DNA from 4 places in the Bradyrhizobium sp. UNPF46 genome. Region 1 is predicted to be linked to each of the others. Evidence: predicted binding sites of a transcription regulator. Region 1 holds the regulator's gene; each other region holds the start of a gene.
The links. Region 1 encodes LexA, which represses DNA repair genes until DNA is damaged. Its sites were predicted from a motif close to TGTTCNNNNTGTGTTCNG; they were not measured.
Positions count from the first base shown of each region.

Region 2: UNPF46_RS16575 (YifB family Mg chelatase-like AAA ATPase) is a predicted target of LexA. The motif match lies at 2,183-2,200, and genes of this name have one in related genera.
Region 3: UNPF46_RS17535 (single-stranded DNA-binding protein) is a predicted target of LexA. The motif match lies at 3,542-3,559, and genes of this name have one in related genera.
Region 4: UNPF46_RS23370 (PA0069 family radical SAM protein) is a predicted target of LexA. The motif match lies at 2,705-2,722, and genes of this name have one in related genera.

Region 1 is NZ_LFJB01000065.1:31,141-37,138, reverse strand. Features, by position in the region: gene UNPF46_RS24535 (hypothetical protein) at 3-200, shown strand; gene UNPF46_RS24530 (molybdopterin molybdotransferase MoeA) at 417-1,628, shown strand; gene lexA (transcriptional repressor LexA) at 1,804-2,505, shown strand; gene UNPF46_RS37650 (hypothetical protein) at 3,062-3,496, shown strand; gene UNPF46_RS24515 (ComEC/Rec2 family competence protein) at 3,503-5,782, opposite strand; gene UNPF46_RS24510 (DUF2171 domain-containing protein) at 5,878-5,998, opposite strand, start outside.
Region 2 is NZ_LFJB01000040.1:61,397-67,394, forward strand. Features, by position in the region: gene UNPF46_RS16560 (CpaE/TadZ family protein) at 1-887, shown strand, start outside; gene UNPF46_RS16565 (tetratricopeptide repeat protein) at 909-1,706, opposite strand; gene UNPF46_RS16570 (PilZ domain-containing protein) at 1,786-2,031, opposite strand; gene UNPF46_RS16575 (YifB family Mg chelatase-like AAA ATPase) at 2,260-3,798, shown strand; gene UNPF46_RS16580 (hypothetical protein) at 3,907-4,374, shown strand; gene UNPF46_RS16585 (PAS domain-containing hybrid sensor histidine kinase/response regulator) at 4,496-5,998, shown strand, end outside.
Region 3 is NZ_LFJB01000042.1:19,127-25,124, forward strand. Features, by position in the region: gene gyrA (DNA gyrase subunit A) at 1-2,520, opposite strand, end outside; gene UNPF46_RS17535 (single-stranded DNA-binding protein) at 2,875-3,372, opposite strand; gene UNPF46_RS17540 (outer membrane protein) at 3,988-4,680, shown strand; gene uvrA (excinuclease ABC subunit UvrA) at 4,961-5,998, shown strand, end outside.
Region 4 is NZ_LFJB01000060.1:47,639-53,636, forward strand. Features, by position in the region: gene rnhB (ribonuclease HII) at 175-960, opposite strand; gene UNPF46_RS23365 (VOC family protein) at 1,037-1,492, opposite strand; gene UNPF46_RS23370 (PA0069 family radical SAM protein) at 1,517-2,683, opposite strand; gene UNPF46_RS23375 (phosphoketolase family protein) at 2,904-5,318, shown strand; gene UNPF46_RS23380 (acetate/propionate family kinase) at 5,321-5,998, shown strand, end outside.

The DNA of each region.
Region 1 (5,998 bases):
ACGTGCTGGGCAAAACCTATCTCACCAAGCAAGCCTCTCTCCTGCTCGAATTCGCAAGAACCACCTCGGATTCGGACCTTTCCGCCAAGCTGATCAGCAAGGCCGCGGACCTGAAGTCGCAGGCCGATCCGCTCCCCGACAAGGATCAAGGCCCCCAAGCGCCCGACGTCGCGCTTCCTGACGGACCGACGGGAAGCTGACCGATGCCGACCATGGCGCTCGGCATTCTCGTCCTGGCCATGGCCGCCCTCCTCCCGATCTCTCTCGGCTCCTGAATCATGCCCCGGCGGAGTTGAGCTTCCTCCTCCGCGGAGATCACGCAGGATAAATCATCCTCCGGTGCTGCTTTGCCTTGCGTCTGCACTCGGCTAGAACTCTCGCCGCCCATTACCGCCGTGCTCAGCAGGAGTCTTGCCGTGGCCTTGATGCCGGTTTCCGAAGCCCTTGCTGCGGTGCTGGCGGGTGCCGAACCGCTGCCCGAACAGATGGTTTCGCTCGACGAAGCCTATCATCGCGTGCTCGCGCAGGACGTCGCGGCGCGACGCACGCAGCCCCCGCAAGCCATGTCGGCGATGGACGGCTATGCCGTACGCGCGGCCGATGCCGCGAAGATCGATTCCAGGCTGACGGTGATCGGCGAGGTCGCAGCGGGACGTCCCTTCGCCAGATTGGTCGGCGCCGGCGAAGCCGTGCGGATCTTCACCGGCGGCGTCGTTCCCGACGGGGCGGACGCCGTCGTGATCCAGGAGGACACCGTTGCGGAAGGCAACAGCGTCACGATCAAGGAGGCCGCGATCACCGGACGGCACATCCGCCCGGCCGGCGTCGATTTCCGCGAGGGTGACATCCTCCTGCGCAAGGGAACCCGCCTGACGGAGCGCGATCTTGCGCTGGCCGCGGCGATGAATCACCCGCTCCTTGCCGTCTGCCGCCGTCCGAAGGTCGCGATCCTCGGCACCGGCGATGAACTGGTGAGGCCAGGCACAACGCCCGGGCCCGGCCAGATCGTCTATTCGAACGGCTACGCCCTGCACGCGCTGGCCCGCAGCGAGGGCGCCGAAACCATCGACCTCGGCGTCGCCGCCGATACGCTTGCAGCCACCTCCGCCGGAATCCGGCGCGCCCGCGAGAGCGGTACCGACATCCTGATCACGACCGGCGGCGCGTCGGTCGGCGACCACGATCTGGTTCAGCAGGCGCTTCGGGACGAAGGCATCGCGATGTCGTTCTGGAAGATCGCGATTCGGCCCGGCAAGCCGATGATGCACGGACGGCTCGGCGCCATGCGCGTGATCGGCCTGCCCGGCAATCCCGTGTCGTCCTACGTGTGCGCCTTCCTGTTCATGGTGCCCCTGATTCGCGCGCTGTCGGGCCGCTCCGTGATTCATCATCGTCGCGAGCGCGCCGTGCTCGGCCGCGATCTCGGCGCCAACGACCAGCGCGAGGATTATCTGCGCGCCCGCCTGGAGCCGCGCGAGGACGGCGCGCAGATCGCCATTCCCGTCAACCACCAGGACTCCTCTCTGCTTGCGAATCTCGCTGCGGCACAGGTACTTCTCGTGCGCCCACCGTTTGCGCCGAAGGCCGAAGCCGGCAGCCCTTGCGAGGTGTTGCGGCTCCCCGCCTGAACTGCGTGGCACACGCATTCCGCGAGTTTCGCTTCGTTCACGGTAAATTAAGCAGTTGCGGAACATGTATCGAACATATAGTGTCCGTTCATGATTTGTTTCGAGGATGTAGCGGCTTATCGCTGAATTCATCGTCTCGGAATCGAACGACATCAACCGGGGGACTTTGGTCGAGATGTTAACGCGCAAACAATACGAGCTTCTGCGGTTCATCAGCGAACGTTTGAAGGAAAGCGGCGTGCCGCCTTCTTTCGACGAGATGAAGGATGCGCTCGACTTGCGCTCGAAGTCAGGCATCCACCGCCTGATCACCGCGCTCGAAGAGCGCGGCTTCATCCGCCGCCTGCCCAATCGTGCCCGCGCCATCGAAGTGATCAAGCTGCCGGAGCTGCAAGCTGCCGCCAGCAACCGGCGCGGCTTCACGCCGAGCGTCATCGAGGGCAATCTCGGCAAGGTCCGCGCGAGCTCCAGCTTGCCCGCGGACGAGGGCGAGCGGCCCGTGGCGGTGCCCGTGATGGGCCGTATCGCGGCCGGCACGCCGATCGAGGCGTTGCAGACCCGCAGCCACACCATCAGCGTGCCGCCCGACATGCTCGGCTCCGGCGAGCACTACGCGCTCGAAGTGCGCGGTGATTCCATGGTCGAAGCCGGCATTCTCGACGGCGACATGGCGCTGATCCAGCGTAACGAGAGCGCCGATACCGGCGACATCGTGGTGGCTCTGATCGACGACGAGGAGGCCACGCTCAAACGCTTCCGCCGCCGCGGCGCTTCGATCGCACTCGAACCTGCCAATGCCGCCTACGAGGTGCGTATCCTGCCACCGAACCGCGTGAAGATTCAGGGCAAGCTGATCGGGCTTTACCGGAAGTACTGAGTCCGTAAGAACTCGATACGGAATTCTCCGGCGCCGTTTACGCGCCTTCGGTCGGCAGCGCCGATCAAGAAGATTGGAGCGGATGATGGTCCGCCCCGGCTGGATGGTCGTTCTGGTTCTGCGCAGACTGTCCGGCCCTCCTCCATGGCGACCTCCGCGGCAGGTCGCGCGAAACGATGTCGCATCGCGGCCGAGGCGACCGCCATGCGCCAGATCGTCCTGAAGGGAGCGCGCCGGCGCTGATCGCAGCATCAGCGTCGAGCCGCTCGCTGGTCGGGCCGTTCGCTGCGAGGAGGCAGCGCGCGGGCAAATGCGCATTGCTATCGCAGCCCCGCAATCGCGCCGGCGATATCCGGACACCGCCGCAACGCATGCCTGCAGAATGCACGGAAGCCGGCATTGTTCCCATGCGAGTCGGGAAAGATAATGTGATCGCGGCGCGCGGATTGCAGCCGTAGATTTGCCTACAACCAAGCAGAGCGTTGCGTGCTTCCACTCCGAGGCCTGTGCCTCCAAGTGAGGTGCGGGTCGTCATCTTCGCATGAGGAGCAACCCGATGTGTGACTACAGCCTGCATGCCGTCGCGACGCGCCCCGCTGAAGTCGGCGAGACGATCGTCACGACAACGTTCCGCGGCACCTCGACGCGCGGCTTCGCCTCCGAAGCAGATCTCTCCGTTGCGGTCTGCCTGCTGCCGGGAACGGAGCTCGCCTTCGCCGACAACGTTCGTTACGACAATCGCTGGATCTGGACGCGCACGGTCAATTCCCGCGTCGGCAAGTTCGGCAAGATCGATCCGCACATTCCCGATCGTCATCATGACGCGATCGAATTCCCTGACGGCAAGTACGTGCTGGTGACGCAGCTCGTCGAAGGCCAGCGCGCAACCGTGCTGCAGCTGCCGGTGACGCAGCCGGTCGTCGAGCGCGAGCACAAGCCGCAGATCATCGCCGACAGCCGGTCGCCCATCGCGCCCTTGCCGACGGGCTGACAGGGCTCAGTCCTCGGCCTGAACATCGGCCTCCGATGGGGTCGCATCCTTGCTGCGCGGAACCGCCGGCCGCGGCATGAGGCCTGCTTCGAGATCTCCATCGCCGGCGGCCGCCGGCGACCAGGGCCGGTTCGTGCCCCTCGCCCTCACCGCCTCAATCGAAAAGCCGTCGCCGCGCCGCGTCAGAGCCAGCGCGCCCTGACGAACCAGCCGCGGCCGGTCCACCACCATCGCCGCACAATCGGTCGGCGCGGGCCGCGAGCTCACCACCAGGGCAGCGCGGCTGCAATCGTCCACCAACGCGTCGATGCGAAAGGCCAGCGCCACCAGCCGCCCGTCGGCGAGCGGCGTGACGCAACCCGCCTCGTCGCACGATATGCCCACAGCCAGCGAGGCGCTGCCGGCATCGCGCGGATCGGCGTCGGCCGCGAGCCACTCCTTCAGCAGAAAATTGTCCTTGCCCGTCCTGATCAGGTGCAGGCGCCCATCCCCGCCTCGCACGGCGACGCTGGCGCCGTCACCGGCAATCAGGATATCGGGCTGCCGCACCGACAGGCCCCATGCGATGGAGGCCAGCAGCACCACGGCACCGCACCAGCGCAAGGGCGTGCGCAACAGGCCCATCAGGATGATGCCGAGGCTCGCTGCGATCAACGGCGCGATGCCGAACGCCGGGATGCGGCCGACCGCGCCCGGCAATGCCGCCACCCAGCGCGACACCGCGACCATCCAGTCGATGCCGATCCCCATCAGCCACCAGAACACGCCGTCGAGTCCGAAGGGCGCCGCAAGCAGGCCGAGCAGCCCGGCCGGCATCACCAGCGCCGAGACCACGGGCATCGCACCGAGATTGGCGAGCACGCCGTAGGGCGTGACGCGGTGGAAGTGGAAAGCGGCATAGGGCGTGGTCGCAAGCCCTGCGATCAGCGAGGCCAGGAACAGCATCGCGATCTCGCGGCCGCCCCACAGCGCGACGCGCGCGGTCGCCGAATGATCGGGCGCGGCAAACAGGTTCGGCATGCCGATCTGCACCAGCGCAACGAGACCCAGCGTCGCGGCGAAAGACATCTGGAAGCTCGGATGCACCAGCGCCTCCGGCGCAACCGCGAGCACGATCAGCGCCGCCACGGCCAGCGTGCGGAAGGTGATGGCGCGGCGATCGACCATCACGGCAATCAGCACCACGGCGGTCATGAAGAACGATCTCTGCGTTGCCACCTCCGCCCCCGAGAGCAGCAAATAGAACGCGGCCGCAACCAATGCTGCGGCCGCCGACCATTTCTTGATGGCGAAGCCGACGGCAAGGCCCGGGATCAGCGCCAGCAGCGCACGCACCGCGAAGAACACGACGCCCGCGACCACCGCCATGTGATAGCCGGAGATCGAGAGCACGTGTCCGAGCCCCGAGATGAACATGGCATCGTTGACGGGCGCGGAGATTGCATCGCGCCGCCCGGTGAGCAGCGCCGTTGCAATCGCGCGGTTGTCGCCTTCCAGCGTTGCGCGGATGCGCGCGTCGATCGCATCGCGCAGGCCCTGCATGAAGGCGGCGTAGCGCAGCCGCAAGCCCCCGGCGTCCGGCGGCACGGAAGCCGTGATCCCGCCCATCACGAAGCCGGAGGCGCCGATGCCCTGAAAGAACATGTCGCGCGAGAAGTCGTAGCTGCCCGGGCGGACCGGCGAGAGCGGCGGCATCAGCCGTGCCTTGAGCTGCACGAAACTGCCGACCTCGGGCGCGGTGCCTTTGCGCACGGAGAGGCGGACGCGTTCGAGCTTGACGTCGCTGCGCTGCGCCTCCATGGCGGTGACGCGCAGCACGAAGCGGTCGGTGCGCTCACGGATGTCGCGCGTCTCGACGAAGCCCGCCAAGGACACCGAATAAAGCGGTTTTGCGAGCACCGTGTGCGCGATGCGCGCCGTCTTCCAGGTCGCCACGGCAAAGCCGGAAGCGAGCGCTGCAATCATGATCGCAGGCGCGAACAGCCGGCTCCGCCGCAACAGCACCGCGCCAAGCAGCAGTGCGATGGCCGTCGTCGCGACCACCCCCAGCACCGGCTCATGATCGGCAGCAAAATAGAGCGCGATGCCGCCGCCGAAGGCGACCGGCACCCACGGCAGCAGCCGTCCGGGGCCGGCTTCGGCGCGGGCCCATTCCCGTAGCGTTTCGACGATTGCGGGCCAGATGCCGAAGCCCGCAGGGACGAAGCCGCCGGCGGGCGCGGCGCGGCCGACCGGCCACGTCCCGGCAACTCCCTGGGACCGCACTGGCCGGCCCGGCTCCGCCATACCCCTGCACCTAACGCGACGTGATGGGCGCCGAGGCTACCGGAACGTGCGGCGGGGCGAATAGCGGTACAGACCGGGAACGAAGAGGGAGCGCCCTACTTTTCCTCTTCCATCGTCACGGCGACATCCGCCTTGGCGGACAGCCGCACCTTGTTCCCCTCGACACCGGCGACGAGCCCCTTGTCGATGAAATGATGATGGCCCTTGTGGCTGCCC
Region 2 (5,998 bases), on a different contig from region 1:
TCGACGTCGTCCGCTCGATCTGCAGCCTGTTCTCCGCCTCCGAGGCCATCATCACCGGCCGCGTCATCGCGGTGGTCGGCGCCAAGGGCGGCGTCGGCGCGTCCACGGTCGCGCACAATGTGGCCTGGACCATCGCCCGCGACCTTTCGCTCGATTCGGTCGTGATCGATCTCGACCTCGCCTTCGGCACCGCGAGCCTCGACTACAACCAGGACCCGGTGCAGGGCATCGCCAACGCGGTGCTGTCGCAGGACCGCCCGGACACGGCGCTGATGGAACGCCTGCTCGCCAAATGCACCGAGCGCCTCAGCCTGCTCGCGGCGCCTGCCACGCTCGACCGCGTCTACGACTTCGGCGCCGAAGCCTTCGACGCCGTGTTCGATACGCTGCGCATGACCACGCCCTGCATCGTGCTCGACGTGCCCCACCAATGGTCCGGCTGGACGCGGCGCGCGCTGGTGAACGCCGACGACATCGTGATCGTCGCCGAGCCCGATCTCGCGAACCTGCGAAACACCAAGAACATGCTGAGCGTGCTGAAGGCGGCGCGGCCGAACGACCGGCCGCCGCTGTACTGCCTCAACCAGGTCGGCATGCACAAGCGCGCCGAGATCGAGGTCAAGGCTTTCGCCAAGACCATGGAGAGCCAGCCGATCGCGGTGATCCCGTTCGATTCGAAGCTGTTCTCGACCGCGGCCAATAACGGCCAGATGATCGCCGAGGTCTCCAAGAACCACCGCACCACCGAGCTGTTTCAGAACATGGCGAACCGCCTCGCCGGCCGCGGCGAGGTGAAAAAGCCGAAACGCTCGCTGCTCGAGCCGCTCTTGAAGAAGCTGAAGGGCAGATCAGGCCGCAGCTCCGCGCCGCATCGCAAGGCGTCATAGGCGTACGCCAAAAGCGGCGGACTACTTGTCCGCCCGCTGCTGCTTCTTTGCCAGCAGCTGCCGCAGCGCCGTGACCTTGGCCGCGGCCTGGTCCGGCGGCAAATCTGCCTTCACGAGGATTTCCGCCTCGGCCTCACGGCCCTGCAATCCCAGCACGAGCGCCAGATTGGCGCGGACCCGCACATCGTTCTGATTGCGCTGATAAGCGCGGCCAAGCACCTGTTCGGCCCTCGGCAGATTGTTCTGCAGCATATAGGACAGGCCGAGATTGGACAGCACGGTCGGCTCGTCCGGCACGATCTTCAACGCCGCGGCGTAATATTGCTGCGCTTCCTCGTTGCGGCCGAGCTGATCGAGCGCGGCGCCCTGCGCCGACAGGATGCGCCAATCGGGATCCTCAGGCGAATGCGCGCGGCCGAGGACGTCGAAGGCCTGCTGGAAATTGCCGTTGTCGGCGAGGGCGCGGCCGTAGCCGGCGAGCAGCGCCTTGTTGCCGGGATGGGCGAGCACGGCCTGCTCGAGCACCGCGACCGCCTGAGCGCGCTGGCCGCCGTCGCGCAGCGCCTTGCCGTATTCGATGGCAATCGCGGGATCGCTGGGCTTGGCCCGGTAACGCTCGCGCAAGGCGTCCATGTCCGGCCTGCCGCGGGCCTTGTCATTGGCCTTGTCATTGGTCTTGGCGGCGGATTCCTGCTTGCCGCCGAGCGCGCCGGTGACGTCCTCGATACCGGTGGTCTGGCAGCCGCCAAGGGCAAGGATCAGGACGGCGGAACACAGATATCCCGCCGGCGGAAAGGCGAGGGACAAACGCTTGAACATACTCTGATCACTCGGCGACTGATCAGAGATGCTTGCCGATTAACGCTAAAGTCCCGTTAAGGACGGAAGTCCCCGCGTCTCAATCGACGAATTCGGCACCGAATTCGCAGCCGATGCGCCAGCGCAGGCGGCATTGGCGGGAATAGTCCGGCGCGAAGATGATGGTGAATTGCGGCGGCACTTCCAGAAATTCCGCCACGACCTTCACGCCGCCATCCGAGATATCGGTGATGGTGCAGTCCCGCGGCAGCGAGCCCGCGCCAAAATGGATCTTGGCGAGCCGGCTGCACACCCGACGTTCGCTTCTCCGGCGATTTGCAAGCATTTGAACTGTTCACCCGTTAGACCACGGCCCATCCCGCAGGCCTAGGAGTAGCGGACATTCGTTGGAATGTGCTGAGGACGGAGGGTAGCATTCGAGGCGTAGTGTCTCGGCCGTGTTTACGACTGGTTAGGACTTGCAGCTTCTCCCAGAGCGTTCCCGTATTGTTCTTGCGGACTGCGCCCGGCTCTGCTACCCCTAATTGTGCGAGAGGGGCAGGCTGGTTTGAGCATGGTTCAGCGGGTTTCCACCGTCGCCTTTGAGGGGATCGAGGCCCGCGCGGTCGACGTGCAGGTGCAGGTCGCCCCCGGCCTGCCGGCATTTGCCATCGTCGGTCTCCCGGACAAGGCGGTGTCGGAGGCGCGCGAGCGGGTGCGCGCGGCGCTGATCGCCTCGGGGCTGGCGCTGCCGGCGCGCCGGATCATCGTCAACCTGGCGCCGGCCGACCTGCCCAAGGAGGGCAGCCATTACGACCTGCCGATCGCGCTCGGCCTGATGGCGGCGATCGGGGCGATTCCGCCGGACGCGCTGACCGGCTTTACCGTTCTCGGCGAGCTCGGCCTCGACGGATCCATCGCGCCCGTGGCCGGCGTTCTTCCTGCCGCCATCGGCGCCAACATGCGCGAGGAAGGACTGATCTGCCCGGCCGCCTGCGGCTCCGAGGCCGCTTGGGCCAGCCCGGACATCCAGATCATCGCCGCACAATCGCTGATCCAGATCGCCAACCATTTCAAGGGCACGCAGGTGCTGTCGCGTCCTTCGCCGAAGGTGCATGAAGCAGCAAGCTCCACGCTCGACCTGCGCGACATCAAGGGCCAGGAAAGCGCCAAGCGGGCACTGGAGATCGCGGCTGCCGGCGGGCACCACCTGCTCATGATCGGCGCGCCCGGCGCCGGCAAGTCGATGCTGGCGGCGCGGCTGCCCTCGATCCTGCCGCCGCTCTCGCCGGGCGAGCTGCTCGAGGTCTCGATGATCGCCTCCGTCGCCGGCGAGATCGAAGGCGGCGCGCTGACGGCGCGGCGGCCGTTCCGCTCGCCGCATCATTCCGCAAGCATGGCCGCCCTCACCGGAGGCGGCATGCGCGCCAAGCCGGGCGAGATCTCGCTGGCGCATCAGGGCGTGCTGTTCCTCGACGAGCTGCCGGAGTTTGATCCACGCGTGCTTGATTCACTGCGGCAGCCGCTGGAGAACGGCGAGGTCGCGGTGTCGCGCGCCAATCACCGCGTCACCTACCCTGCCCGCTTCATGCTGGTCGCGGCGATGAATCCGTGCCGCTGCGGCAACGCGTTCGAGCCCGGCTATGCCTGCAAGCGCGGCCGCATCGACCGCTGCACCGGCGACTACCAGGCGCGCATCTCCGGTCCGCTGATGGACCGCATCGATCTGCGCATCGAGGTGCCGGCGGTGACCGCGGCCGATCTGATCCTGCCGCCGCCGACGGAAGGATCGGCCGAGGTTGCCGCGCGCGTGGCGGCGGCGCGCGACATTCAGCTCGCGCGTTACGCCGATGCCGGCCTGCCAAAAGTCCGCACCAATGCCGAGGCGCCCGCTTCCGTGCTGGAGGAGATCGCAAAGCCGGACCCGCAGGGACAAAAACTGCTGCGCGAGGCCGCCGAGACGATGCGGCTGTCGGCGCGCGGCTATCACCGCGTGCTGCGGGTGGCGCGCACGCTGGCCGACCTCGATTCCGCCGACAAGATCGGCCGGCTGCATCTGGCTGAGGCGCTGTCCTACCGCGCACTCGCGGAGGATGTGCGGCAGCTGGCTTGATCATTTAAGCGCATCAACCCGGCGGTAACGAGTTTCCTTTACGCTCTGCAAACCATAAGGCCCGCTCATCTCAGTTGCGAGTTCCCGGGGCCTGGCGAGTAGAGTGTCATGTTGCGTCTCAAGATCCTGGCCTCGGTGGTTCCCCTGTTGGCAGCTGCGGTCTTCGCCCGCGCGGAAATCGGATCGGTCTCGCATCCCTGCATCGCCCTGGGCGACACCTCGGTCGAACTCACGTCGCTGTTCTGGACCGCCGGCGTGCATGTCGCCTTCACTGAAGATCCGGCGCGCGCCACGGTGCGGGTTCAGATCACCGACGATGCGGACGCTGCGGACTTCGCCGTGGTCGACGACGGCCTCGGTTCCGAGCCGGACTCCTGTCAGGCCAGCCCCTCGACGCGCCTCGTCTCGATTGCCGCTCAGCCCGTCGACGGCGGCCAGGTGATCTATCTCTCCACCGACGGGCCGGCGGATTACCGCATCTATGTGCGCTCGAAGTCGTTCTCGCAGCGCGAGGCGGCGGCGCTGATCGTCGGCGCCCATGGCGGCCATCGACATCTCCAGGCCGCCTCGCTGTAGGCCGTTAATATCTCGTCAACCCTGTTAGGAGGCGGCACCGAAGCCTCAAACTGTTTGCAAGGTCGACGGGCCATCGTCGCACGCGGCAGTGGTGGGGTTTCGGACAATAGTCGGGGTGACGATGGGTCGGACGTTCCGGATCAAGGTGCGCATGCGCCGTTTCAGGCGAAAGCACCCCCGCATCGCCTTTGCGATCCGCTCCTTCGTGATCTTCTCGGCGACGTTCGGTGGCGCCTATGGCTTCGTCTCGGGCAGCCGGTCCGAGACCTCCGGCTACGATCCCCACGCCTTTGCGATCGGCGCGAGCTTCCTGTTTGCGCTCGCCTGTCTCGGCCTTGCGACGCTGAGCATGCGTCTGCGTTTCGTCAACAAGCGGATGCGTACGCTCGCCGCCCACAACGAGGCACTGATCGACCGCAATTGGGAGCTGAAGGAAGCCGAAGAACGCGCCCGCAGTCTGTTCGAGCAGCAGGGCGACCTCATCGTTCTGCGCGACACCGATGGCCGCATCACCTTCGCCAATGAGGCCTATTGCGCGCTGGCAGGACAGGCGCGCAACGCGCTGGTCGGCACGCGTTTCGACTTCGACGTGCTGGAGCAGGGCGACAGCGCGCGCGAGAGCAACGGCACGCGCGTCCACGACCAGAAGATCGCAACCCCGCTCGGCGCGCGCTGGATCGCATGGCGCGAGGGCTATGTCCGCCTCGATGCCGGGCAACCCGCCGAATTGCAGAGCGTGGGACGCGACGTCACCGACCGCACCGAGACCGAGCGCGCTCTGTCCGACGCGCGCGACCAGGCCGACGCGGCCAACCGCGCCAAATCGCGCTTCCTCGCCATGGCCTCGCACGAGATCCGCACGCCGCTCAACGGAATCATCGGCATGGGCGGCCTCTTGCTCGACACCAATCTGACGCCGGAGCAGGCGACCTATGCCAAGGCGGTGAAGACCTCGGGCGAAGCCTTGATGGCGCTGATCGAGGAGTTGCTCGACTATTCCAAGATCGAGGCCGGCAAGCTCGACCTCGAGCAGCGCCCCTTCGCACTCGCGACCCTGGTCGAAGAGATCACCGAGCTGCTCGCGCCCCGCGCGCAGGCGAAGGAGCTCGAGATCGCTGCCTATGTCGACGAGCGTCTGCCGCTGGAGGTGATCGGCGATTCCGCGCGACTGCGCCAGGTGCTGCTCAATCTCGCCGGCAACGCCATCAAGTTCACTGGCAAGGGCGGCGCGGCGCTGATCGTCGAGCCCGGCATCTGGCCGAACGAGATCAGCTTCCTGGTCCGCGACACCGGCATCGGCATCGCAGCCGAAGCCCAGCAACGCATCTTCCGCGAATTCGAGCAGGCCGACAAGCGCGTCGCCCGCACCTATGGCGGCACCGGGCTCGGCCTTGCCATCAGCGAGCGCATCGTCAAGCGCATGGGCGGCCGGATCACGCTCACGAGCGAGCCGGGGAAGGGCTCGACCTTCGAGATCGCAGTGCCGCTTCCGCCGTCGCAGGCGAGCGCGGGGCAGACCGCCTTTCCAAGCCCCGATCTCACCGGCAAGTCGATCCTCCTCGTCGCCGACGGCATCGAGGCCTCGCTGATCGCGCGCCGCCTGGAACGCTGGGGCGGCCAGACC
Region 3 (5,998 bases), on a different contig from region 1:
GATGCCTTTGCCGCCACGGCCGGTGGTGCGGTACTCGTAGGACGAGGTCCGCTTGCCGTAGCCGTTGACGGAGACGGTGAGCACGATCTGCTCCTGCGCCGACATCTCGATATAGCGCTCCTGGGTGAGTTGGAAGCTGCCGGAGGTCTCTTCTGCGTCATCCGCGGCGGGCTCCTCGGCCGCGGCCTCGCCGGCCATCGCGCGGCGCATCTTCAGATAGGCCGAGCGCTCGTCCGACGTGGTCTCAACATGACGTAAAATCGACATTGAGATGACCTTGTCATCTTCAAGCGAGATGCCTCGAACACCCATCGAGGTTCGACCACCGAAGACCCGAACACCGTGCTCTTTGATCTCGCCATCCTTATCAGGTCGAGGGTCACTGACTCTGAAGCGAATGCACTGGCCGGCGGCCGTAGTCAGCAGCACGTCGTCGCGTTCGGTGCAGATCTGGACGTCGACGATCGCCTCGCCCTCGTCGAGCTTCATCGCGATGATGCCGGAGCGGCGGACGTCGACGAAGTCCGATAGCTTGTTGCGCCGGACATTGCCGCCCGTGGTGGCGAACATCACGTCGAGATTGCCCCAGGTCGATTCGTCCTCGGGCAGCGGCATGATGGTGGTGATGCGCTCGCCCTGCTCCAGCGGCAGGATGTTGATCAGCGCCTTGCCGCGCGCGTTGGGAGCCGCCATCGGCAGCCGCCAGACCTTCTCCTTGTAGACCTGGCCGCGCGAGGAGAAGAACAGCACCGGCGTGTGCGTGGACGCCACGAACAGACGCGAGACGAAATCCTCGTCGCGGGTCTGCATGCCGGCGCGGCCCTTGCCGCCGCGGCGCTGGGCGCGATAGGCCGACAGCGGCACGCGCTTGACGTAGCCGGCGTGGGAGACGGTGACGACCATGTCCTCGCGCTGGATCAGGTCCTCGTCCTCGACCTCGCCTTCCTGCTCGATGATGACGGTGCGGCGCGGCGTGGCGAACTCGGCCTTCACCTCGGCGAGCTCGGTCTTGATGATGGTCAGCACGCGTTCGCGCGAGCGCAGGATGTCGAGATAATCGGCGATCTCGCCGGCAAGCTTGTCGAGCTCGTCGCGGATTTCTTCGCGGCCGAGGGCCGTGAGGCGCTGCAGGCGCAGATCGAGAATGGCCCTCGCCTGCTCCATCGACAGCCGGATCGTGCCGTCCGCGCTGATACGGTGACGCGGATCGTCGATCAGCGTCAGCATGTCCTCGACGTCCCGCGCCGGCCAGTCGCGCGACATCAGGGTGTCGCGGGCGGCGGTCGGGTCCGGCGAGGTCCGGATGACGCGGATCATCTCGTCGATATTGGCGACCGCGATCGCCAGACCGACCAGGATGTGGGCGCGATCGCGCGCCTTGGCGAGCAGGTACTTGGTGCGCCGCGTGACGACCCGTTCACGGAAGTCGACGAAGATCGCCAGCAGGTCCTTCAGATGCATGATCCGCGGACGGCCGCTGTCGAGCGCCACCATGTTGACGCCGAAGCTGGTCTGCAGCGGCGTGAACCTGTAGAGCTGGTTCAGCACCACATCCGGCACGGCGTCGCGCTTCAACTCGATGACGACGCGGTAGCCGTCGCGGTCGGATTCATCGCGGAGGTCACCGATGCCCTCGATCTTCTTTTCCTTCACCAGCTCGGCGATGCGCTCGACCATCGTCGCCTTGTTCACCTGGTAGGGAATCTCGGTGATGATGATCGCCTCGCGCTCCTTGCGGATGGTCTCGATCGCGACCTTGCCGCGCATGACGACCGAGCCGCGGCCGAGATGATAGGCGGCGCGGATGCCCGCGCGTCCGAGAATGACGCCGCCGGTCGGAAAATCCGGTCCCGGCACGATGTTGATCAGCTCGTCGATGGTGAGCGCCGGGTTGTCGATCAAGGCGACGCAGGCGTCGATGACCTCGCCGAGATTGTGCGGCGGGATGTTGGTGGCCATGCCGACCGCGATGCCGCCGGCGCCGTTGACGAGAAGGTTCGGGAACTTGGCCGGCAAGACCGACGGCTCGGTCTCGTTGTTGTCGTAGTTGGGCTGGAAGTCGACGGTGTCCTTGTCGATGTCGGCCAGCAGCGCCAGCGCGGCCTTGGTCAGGCGCGCTTCGGTGTAACGATAGGCGGCCGCGGGATCGCCGTCGACCGAGCCGAAATTGCCCTGGCCGTCGATCAGCGGCACGCGCATCGAGAAGTCCTGCGCCATGCGGACCATGGCGTCGTAGATCGACTGGTCGCCGTGCGGATGATACTTACCGATGACGTCGCCGACCACGCGGGCGGACTTGACGTACTTCTTGTCGGGCGTGTGCCCCTGCTCGTTCATCGAGTACAGGATGCGCCGATGCACCGGCTTCAGACCGTCCCGGGCATCGGGCAGCGCACGCGCCACGATCACGCTCATGGCGTAATCGAGATACGACTTCTTCATCTCCTCGTAGATGGAGACGGGGCGAATGTCCGAGGGTTGCGCCGGCTGATCGCCGGGCTTGTTGTCGTCGTCAGCCAAGGGGGAATCCGGTGAGTTTTTGTCTGGGAATCATATAACGCATCGCGCCCCTGATCACCACCCTTGGCGGAAGCTGGGAAGCGCTTTTTCCGTCTATTTTTCCAATAACTTAAGGCCTTGCAGCGGGCATCCTGGATGAGCCCGGAACCGGCCCTGCGAAACCGCCTCTGCGGCCCCGTCAAATCGCGCGCAAGGGCCCCCGTCGGTCACCTTGAAGGGCGCAATCCGAGTTCACCCCAAACATGAAGAGGGCCCGGAATCCCGAGCCCTTCCCGTCGATTAGTAAGGTTTGCTGACACGACATGGAAGGGGCCGCTCAACCCGGCCGCGCCCTCCTCATCGCCCGATCCGTCCTCAGAACGGGATATCGTCGTCCATGTCGCTGTTGCGGCCACCGCCGCCGGCGGCAACGGGACGGCGCGGCGCGCTGCTGACGGGGCCGGAGGAGCCGAAATCACCGCCCGGCTCGTCGCCGAAGCTGCCGCCTCCACCGCCGCCGCCACGGCCGTCGAGCATGGTCAGGGTCGAGTTGAAGCCCTGCAGCACGACCTCGGTCGAGTACTTCTCGACGCCGCTCTGGTCGGTCCATTTGCGGGTCTGCAGCGCGCCCTCGATGTAAACCTTCGCGCCCTTCTTCAGGTACTGCTCGGCGACCTTGCACAGGCCCTCATTGAAGATCACGACGCGATGCCACTCGGTCTTCTCCTTGCGCTCGCCGGTGTTCTTGTCACGCCAGGTCTCCGAGGTGGCGATGCTCAAATTCGCAATCGGCCGCCCGTCCTGGGTGCGGCGGATTTCAGGATCCTTGCCGAGATTTCCAACCAGAATGACCTTGTTGACGCTTCCCGCCATCGCCGCTCTCCACTCCGAATGCCACTGAATTCTAAAGGCCGAATGTCAAAGGCCGGGCGCGCTGCCCGCCTTCCTCTGCCGCCCTGTTGAGGCGACCCTATACGCTTGCGGGCGCCGCTCAGCCCGTCACCCCCAGGGTTATCCCCACATATAGCATCGACCCGCGCCATGTTCCAGATTTGTTCTTTTCGGGAATCCACCGAATAAAGGCTGGCGGCGCAATCGTTCGTGACGCGGCGGAACCGATGATGTCGTCACCGGCCTCTCATTTTCAACCGGGCGAGCGAGCCCCGCTGGCGACGCGCACGGCACACGCTCCGGGCGCATCATCGACGTCGATATCGTCATGATCGCGCGAATCCCGCGGCGGTCGGCCCGCCGATCACAGCACATATCGCCCTGATCTTGTTCCGAAATCGGAACCCGGAGCGGCGCGACGTCAGACGCTCGGAAGCAATAAGTCAGTAACCATCACCTTTTCAGTCACTGTGGCTTTCAGGAGACACAACTTGCGGCTTCAGTAGTGTAAGCACTGCCTCAGTTGGGCCATCGAGTCCGCTGCCCTTCCGGTCAAGGAAGGCAACAACAGAAACTGGGACTGGGATTAAGTTGAAAATGAAAAAGGTTTTGTTGGCTTCGGCCTGTTTGTTCGCTCTGGCTGCCCCCGCTTCGGCTGCTGATCTCGCGGCTCGCCCCTACACCAAGGCGCCGGTGGCTCCGATGGCTTCGGTCTACAACTGGACCGGCTTCTATCTCGGTATCGTCGGTGGCGGCGCCTGGGAAAACGCTTCGGGCGATCCGAAGATGAAGGGTGGCTTCGTCGGCGGCACCGCCGGCTACAACTGGCAGACCGGCAACGTCGTGTTCGGCCTCGAGGCCGATGGCGCCTGGGCTGACGTCAGCGCTTCGGCCGCTGGCACGGTTTTCGTCCCCGGCGTCGGTGGCATCCCCGCCTCGCTGACCTCCAAGACCGACGCGATGGGCACCGTGCGCGGCCGCATCGGCTACGCCGTCAACAACGTGCTGTTCTACGGCACCGGCGGCTACGCCTGGATCGACAACAAGCTCACCGCCACCCTGGGCGCCGCGTCGGTCTCCGACAGCAAGTGGCACTCCGGCTGGACCGTTGGTGCCGGCATCGAGGCGTTCTTCGCTCCGCAGTGGTCGGTCAAGGGCGAGTACCTCTATCGCAGCCTCGGCGGCGAGACCTACTTCTCGGGCGCCATTCCCACCGGCACGCTCAACCTCCACACCGTGCAGGTCGGCGTGAACTATCACTTCGGCGCCCCGGTCGTCGCCAAGTACTAAGCTTCGACTTCAACACCTCAGCGTTACGAAAGGCCGGCCTTGCGCCGGCCTTTTTGTTTGGCCCTGGCCTTACACGATCCCACAGTTCCACGCCCTCCTGCTGCCAGATGCCGCCAGCGCGCCAACATTCCGTTGACTAGTCGCAAGTCCCACTGGAAATCCGTCTCCGTTCTTCCTACGTTCGCTACCATACCCATCGGCGCCGATCCCGGTTCCGGGCGAAGCGCGCCTTTATGCTGGCGCGATCGCGCACCTTTGGGCTTCCTTGAGGGCAACTCGGATGGATGAAGTGATCAAGGCGAAGCGCCAACAGCAGAACGCGGGCTCCAGCCTGCGCGCAATTACGATCCGTGGCGCGCGCGAGCACAACCTCAAGAACATCGACGTCGAGATTCCCCGCGACAAGCTGGTGGTGTTCACCGGCCTCTCCGGCTCCGGCAAGTCATCGCTCGCCTTCGACACCATCTATGCCGAGGGCCAGCGCCGCTACGTCGAATCGCTGTCGGCCTATGCGCGCCAGTTCCTGGAGATGATGCAGAAGCCCGACGTCGACCAGATCGACGGCCTCTCGCCGGCGATCTCGATCGAGCAGAAGACGACGTCGAAGAACCCACGCTCCACCGTCGGCACCGTCACCGAGATCTACGACTACATGCGCCTGCTCTGGGCGCGCGTCGGCGTGCCCTATTCGCCGGCCACCGGCCTGCCGATCGAGAGCCAGACCGTCTCGCAAATGGTCGACCGCGTGCTGGCGCTGCCCGAAGGCACCCGCCTCTACCTGCTCGCGCCGGTCGTGCGCGGCCGCAAGGGCGAGTACCGCAAGGAGCTCGCCGAATGGCTCAAGAAGGGCTTTCAGCGCGTCAAGATCGACGGCACCTTCCATGAGCTCGCGGAAGCGCCGACGCTGGACAAGAAATTCCCGCACGACATCGACGTGGTCGTCGACCGCATCGTGGTGCGCGCCGACATCGGCCAGCGCCTCGCCGAAAGCTTTGAGACCGCGCTGAAGCTCGCCGAGGGCCTTGCCGTCATCGAGTATGCCGACGCACCGGCTGCGGCGGCTGCCGAAGAGAAAAAGAAGACCGCCAAGATCCATGACAAGAGCGGTCCCGAGCGCATCCTGTTCTCGGAAAAGTTCGCCTGCCCGGTCTCCGGCTTCACCATTCCCGAGGTCGAGCCGCGCCTGTTCTCCTTCAACAATCCCTATGGCGCCTGTCCCGCTTGCGGCGGCCTCGGCGTCGAGCAGCATGTCGACGAGGATCTCGTCATCCCCGACAAGGAGGCCGCCATCGGCAAGGGCGCGATCGCGCCCTGGGCC
Region 4 (5,998 bases), on a different contig from region 1:
AGATGCAGCCAACCCGTCCAGCCGGCCCTATTCGCTCACATCTGTTTTGATAAAGGGCGTCATGCGTCGTGGCAACGGCGGTTTGCTCGTCATGCCCGGGCTTCCACGTTCTCGTACCGCAGGAAAGACGTGGATGGCCGGGTCAGGCCCGGCCATGAAGCTGTGGGGCCAGCCCTAGAGATTCGCCGACGCCTCGATCTCGACGCTGGCTTCCGCCTGCACTTCGAGCTCGGTGACCGCAAACAGGTCCTGCACCGGCTCGACCGTCCACGGCATATGCTTGGCGCGGGCGGCGGCGACGGGGGCGAAGAAGCTGCGGTGGTGGACGGTGGGGCCGAGGCGATTCAGCGCATCGAGGTGCTCGGGGACGCCGTAGCCCTTGTGCTGCTCAAAACCGTAGCCGGGACAATCCTGCGCCAGCGCGCACATCAGGCGGTCGCGCGTCACCTTGGCGACGATGGAAGCCGCGGCGATCGACAGCACGATACCGTCGCCGCCGATCACGGCCTCGCAATCGCAGGACGTGTCGAGTCGGTCGCGGCCGTCGACGAAGACGTGACGGGGCGCCTCCGGCAGCGCCACCACGGCACGCTTCAGCGCCCACAGCGAGGCGCGCAAGATGTTGTCGCGATCGATTCGCGACGGTGAGGCGACGGCGACGGAGACCTGCGCGGTCGCACAGATCCTGTCGAACAGCTTTTCGCGCGCCTCGGCCGTCAGGCGCTTGGAATCGTCGATGCCGCGCGGGATGCGGTCGGGATCGAGAATCACGGCGGCCGCCACCACGGGACCTGCGAGCGGGCCACGACCGGCCTCGTCGCAGCCGGCAACCGGCCAGATGCCGCGCTTGATCAGCGCGCGCTCGCGGCGGAAGCTGGCCTTGGCAGGCGCGACCTTCTTCGCATCGACCTGCTTGGGCGCGTCTTTGGCCGGCTTCTTGGTGGACTTGTCCCGAATCATGGCCGGGATGGTGCGCAAGCGCTCCGGCCGGCGCAACCCGGAACCCCGCGCAATTCCCGTTATTCAGGCTGGCGCCCTACTCTGCCAGATGCACCCGCCGGTCATCGCCGAGCTCGATGCCGGGCGCGACCACGACCTCCCAGGGATGGCCGTCCGGATCGGCGAAATAACCGGAATAGCCGCCGTAATCGGTCTCGTGCGCGGCCTTCAGCAGCCTCGCGCCCTTGCCGAGGGCGAAGGCCAGCACCGCATCCACTTCCTCACGCGTGGCACAGTTCCAGGCGAGCGTCATGCCGCGGAAGGTCGATGACCTGGGATTGTCAGGCAGCTTGGCGTCGGCCGCGAGCTGATCCCAAGGATACAGCGCGAGCACCGGACCACCGGTATCGTAGAACGCCACCGCCTCGCCGGTCGCCTTCAGCCGGCGCGCAAAACCGAGCGCGTCGTAAAAGGCAATGCTGGCGCGGATATTGCTGACGCCGAGCGTGATGACGGTGAGCCGCGGCACCGGAGCCGAAACTTCCTTACCCATGCGACGCCTCTTTCACTTGCTCGCTCAGAACAGGCTGAGCTGATCGCCGTTCCGATTCGGCCGCGCAAAGTGATCCGCGGTCAGCTTGGAGCGCCGCTTGTTGAGCCCGAGCCGCTCGCAGGCGATCTCGAAGCGGCGGCCGATGGTCCAGGCCATCGGTCCCGTCCCCTTCATCCGCTCGCCCCATTTCGCGTCGTAGTCGCGGCCGCCGCGCATGTCTCGGATCAGCGTGAAGACGTGGCGATAGCGGTCCGGATAGTTCGCCATCAGCCATTCGCGGAAGAGATCGCGCACCTCCAGCGGCAGCCGCAGCAACACATAGGAGGCCTCCTTGACGCCGGCATGGGCGGCGGCATCGAGGATGCGCTCGATCTCGGAATCGTTCAGCGCGGGGATCACGGGTGCGACCATCACGGTGGTGGGAATGCCGGCATCCGAGAGCTGCTTCAGCGCCTCCAGCCGCTTCGGCGGCGTCGAGGCCCGCGGCTCCATGGTGCGCGCCAGTTTTGGATCGAGCGAGGTCACGGAGATCGCGACCTTGGCGAGGTTGCGCTTGGCCATCCGCGCGAGAATGTCGATGTCGCGGACCACCAGCGCGGATTTGGTGACGATGCCGACGGGATGGCCGGCACGCTCCAGCACCTCGAGAATGCCGCGCATGATTTTGCGCTCGCGCTCGATCGGCTGGTAGGGATCGGTGTTGGTGCCGATCGCGATCATCCGCGGCTCGTAGCCGGGCGCGGCCAGCTCCTTCTCGAGCAGCGACGGCGCCTCCGGCTTCACGAACAGTTTCGACTCGAAGTCCAGCCCCGGCGACAGGCCGAGATAGGCATGGGTCGGCCGCGCAAAGCAGTAGACGCAGCCATGCTCGCAGCCACGATAGGGATTGATCGAGCGGTCGAAGCCTATATCGGGAGACTCGTTGCGGGTGATCACCTTGCGCGATGTGTCGACCGCGACCGTGGTCTTGAACGGCGGCAGTTCTTCCAGGCTCTGCCAGCCGTCGTCGAACGCGACCCGCGCCTCGGCCTCATACCGGCCGCTGGCGTTGGACTGTGCCCCGCGCCCTCGCCGGCGTGCGCGGTCGATGGCGACGCCAAGCTCAGGAAAATCAGAGTCCACACCCGCCGGCTCGGAGGGCGCCTTGACCGGCGGGTGCTTGAGAGCATGAGAGGATGCTGCTGGACTCATGAACCCAAGATAGCACGCCAAAGGAACAAATCAAGAACACAAACCAAAAATGGAAAAACAACCCCATGCGCAGTAGCCCGCCCAAATTTCGGGCGCGGTCCCTTGACCTCACGCAACATGCCTGTCGCAACGATTCCGTTTGATGCCGGTCAGGGATCGATCGCGCCGGAACAATGTTGGTGACGATCGCGGGCGTAGCTCGGCAACAATCGGCAAGAACATGACAAATCAACAACAATCGGCCTCAGCGACCAATGACCTTGATCTCCTTGATCGCTACTGGCGCGCCGCAAACTACCTTTCCGTCGGGCAAATCTACCTGCTCGACAATCCGCTGCTGCGCGAGCCCTTGCGCGCCGAGCACATCAAGCCGCGATTGCTCGGCCATTGGGGCACGACGCCGGGCCTGAACTTCATCTACGCCCACCTCAATCGCGTCATCCGCGCACTGGACGTCAGCGTGATCTATGTCTGCGGCCCCGGCCATGGCGGACCGGGCATGGTCGCCAACACCTATCTCGAAGGCAGCTACAGCGAGATCTACCCTGATATCGCGCGCGATGCGGACGGCATGCGCAAGCTGTTCCGGCAGTTCTCCTTCCCTGGCGGCATTCCGAGCCATGCGGCGCCGGAAACGCCGGGCTCGATCCACGAGGGCGGTGAGCTCGGCTACGCGCTGGTGCACGCCTATGGCGCCGCGCTGGACAATCCCGACCTGATCGTCGCGTGCGTCGTCGGCGACGGCGAAGCCGAGACCGGCCCGCTCGCTGCATCCTGGCACTCCAACAAGTTCCTGAACCCCGCCCATGACGGCGCGGTGCTGCCGATCCTGCATCTCAACGGCTACAAGATCGCCAACCCCACCGTGCTTGGCCGAATGCCCGACAGCGAGATCCGCGATCTCTTCCGCGGATTCGGCCACGAGCCGCTGTTCGTCGAGGGCGATGACCCCAAACTGATGCACCAGGCCATGGCGGATGCGCTCGACGTCGCGCTTGCCAGCATCCGCTCGATCCAGCAGCATGCCCGCGACGGGCGCGACAGCGTCGAACGGCCGCGCTGGCCGATGATCGTGCTGCGCAGCCCGAAGGGCTGGACCGGCCCGAAGGAGGTCGACGGCAAGAAGGTCGAGGGTTTTTGGCGGGCGCATCAGGTGCCGGTTGCAGGTTGCCGCGAGAATCCGGCGCATCTGAAGATTCTCGAAGACTGGATGCGCAGCTACGAACCTGAAAAGCTGTTCGATGCGAAGGGCGCGCTCGTTCCCGAGTTGCAGGCACTGGCCCCGGAAGGCACCCGCCGCATGGGCGCCAATCCGCATGCGAATGGCGGGCTGCTCAAGAAGGAACTCAAGCTGCCGGACTTCCGCAGCTTTGCGGTGGATGTGCCGCAGCCCGGCGCCGTCACCGGCGAAGCGACCCGCGAGCTCGGCAAATTCCTGCGCGACGTCATCCGCCTCAACGCGACCGAGCGCAACTTCCGCATCATGGGTCCGGACGAGACCGCGTCAAACCGTCTCGACGCGGTGTTCGAGGAGACCGAGCGGGTCTGGATGGAGCCGATCGAGCCTTACGACGTGCATCTGGCGCAGGACGGCCGCGTCATGGAAGTCTTGAGCGAGCATCTCTGCCAGGGCTGGCTCGAAGGCTATCTGCTCACGGGACGGCACGGCTTCTTCTCCTGCTACGAAGCCTTCATCCACATCGTGGATTCCATGTTCAACCAGCACGCCAAATGGCTGAAGGTGACACGGCATCTGCCGTGGCGGCGGCCGATCGCCTCGCTCAACTATCTGCTGACCTCGCACGTCTGGCGGCAGGACCATAACGGCTTCAGCCATCAGGACCCCGGCTTCGTCGATCTCGTCGCCAACAAGAAGGCCGACATCGTCCGCATCTACTTCCCGCCCGATGCCAACACGCTCTTGTGGATCGCCGACCACTGCCTGCGCACCTATGACCGCATCAACGTCATCGTCGCCGGCAAACAGCCGGCGCCGCAATGGCTGTCGATGCAGGACGCAGCCACGCATTGCGATGCCGGCATCGGCATCTGGAGCTGGGCGGGGACGGAAGATGCGGGCGAGGAGCCCGACGTGGTGATGGCCTGCGCCGGCGACGTACCGACGCTGGAGACGCTGGCTGCCGTCGACCTGTTGCGCAAGGCGCTGCCGGACCTGAAGATCCGCGTCGTCAACGTCGTCGATCTCATGACGCTGCAGCCGAAGGAGCAGCATCCCCACGGGCTTTCGGATCGCGACTTCGACAGCCTGTTCACGACGGACAAGCCCGTGATCTTCGCCTATCACGGCTATCCCTACCTGATCCATCGCCTGACCTATAACCGCACCAACCATGCCGGCATGCATGTGCGCGGCTTTGCCGAGGAAGGCACCACGACGACGCCGTTCGACATGGTCGTGCTCAACGAGCTCGACCGCTACCACCTCGCGATCGAGGCGATCGAGCGCGTGCCCGGGCTCGCGGCCAAGGCCGCGCCGGCCAAGCAGCAATTCCGCGACAAGCTGATCCTGCATTCGCGCTATGTGCGGGAGCACGGCGAGGACATGCCGGAGATCCAGGGCTGGGTCTGGCCCAACAGCTCCGGCGGCAGCAGCCCGGCCGGAGCCGGCCGCTAGCCATGTCGGACACGGTCCTCGTCCTCAACTCGGGATCGTCGAGCGTCAAGTTCGGCCTGTTCGACATCTCGACGACCGAGCCCAGCCTGGTGTGCAAGGGTCTGCTCGACGAGCATGAGGCCAGACCCCGCCTCGTGGTGAGGAGCCCCGCCGGCGAAGACCTGTTCGAGACACGACGAGAAGCGGCGGATGCCGACGGCGGCCATCTGTTCGCCGACGTGCTCGCCTTCATCGAGGACCGGTTCGGCGAACGCAGCCTGCGCGCCGTCGGCCATCGCGTCGTTCACGGCGGGCGGGACTATTCAGGCCCGGTCGTGTTGTCGGACGCGGTCACGGCGAAGCTCGAAGCATTGACGCCGCTGGCGCCGCTGCACCAGCCGCGCTGCCTCGCGCCGGTCCGCACGCTCGCCGCGATCCGGCCGGCGCTGACGCAGATCGCCTGTTTCGACACCGCCTTCCACCATGGCCTCGCGCCGCCGGCGAGCCGCTTCGCCATTCCCAGGCGCTTCGAGGAGCGTGGCATCCGACGCTACGGTTTTCACGGCCTGTCGTTCGAATATGTCGCGGGGCGCCTCGCCCAGATTGTACCCGAGCTCATCGCAAAGCGTAGCGTCATCGCCCATCTCGGCAACGGCGCCAGCCTGTGCGCGCTACGCGACGGCCGCAGCATCGACACCACG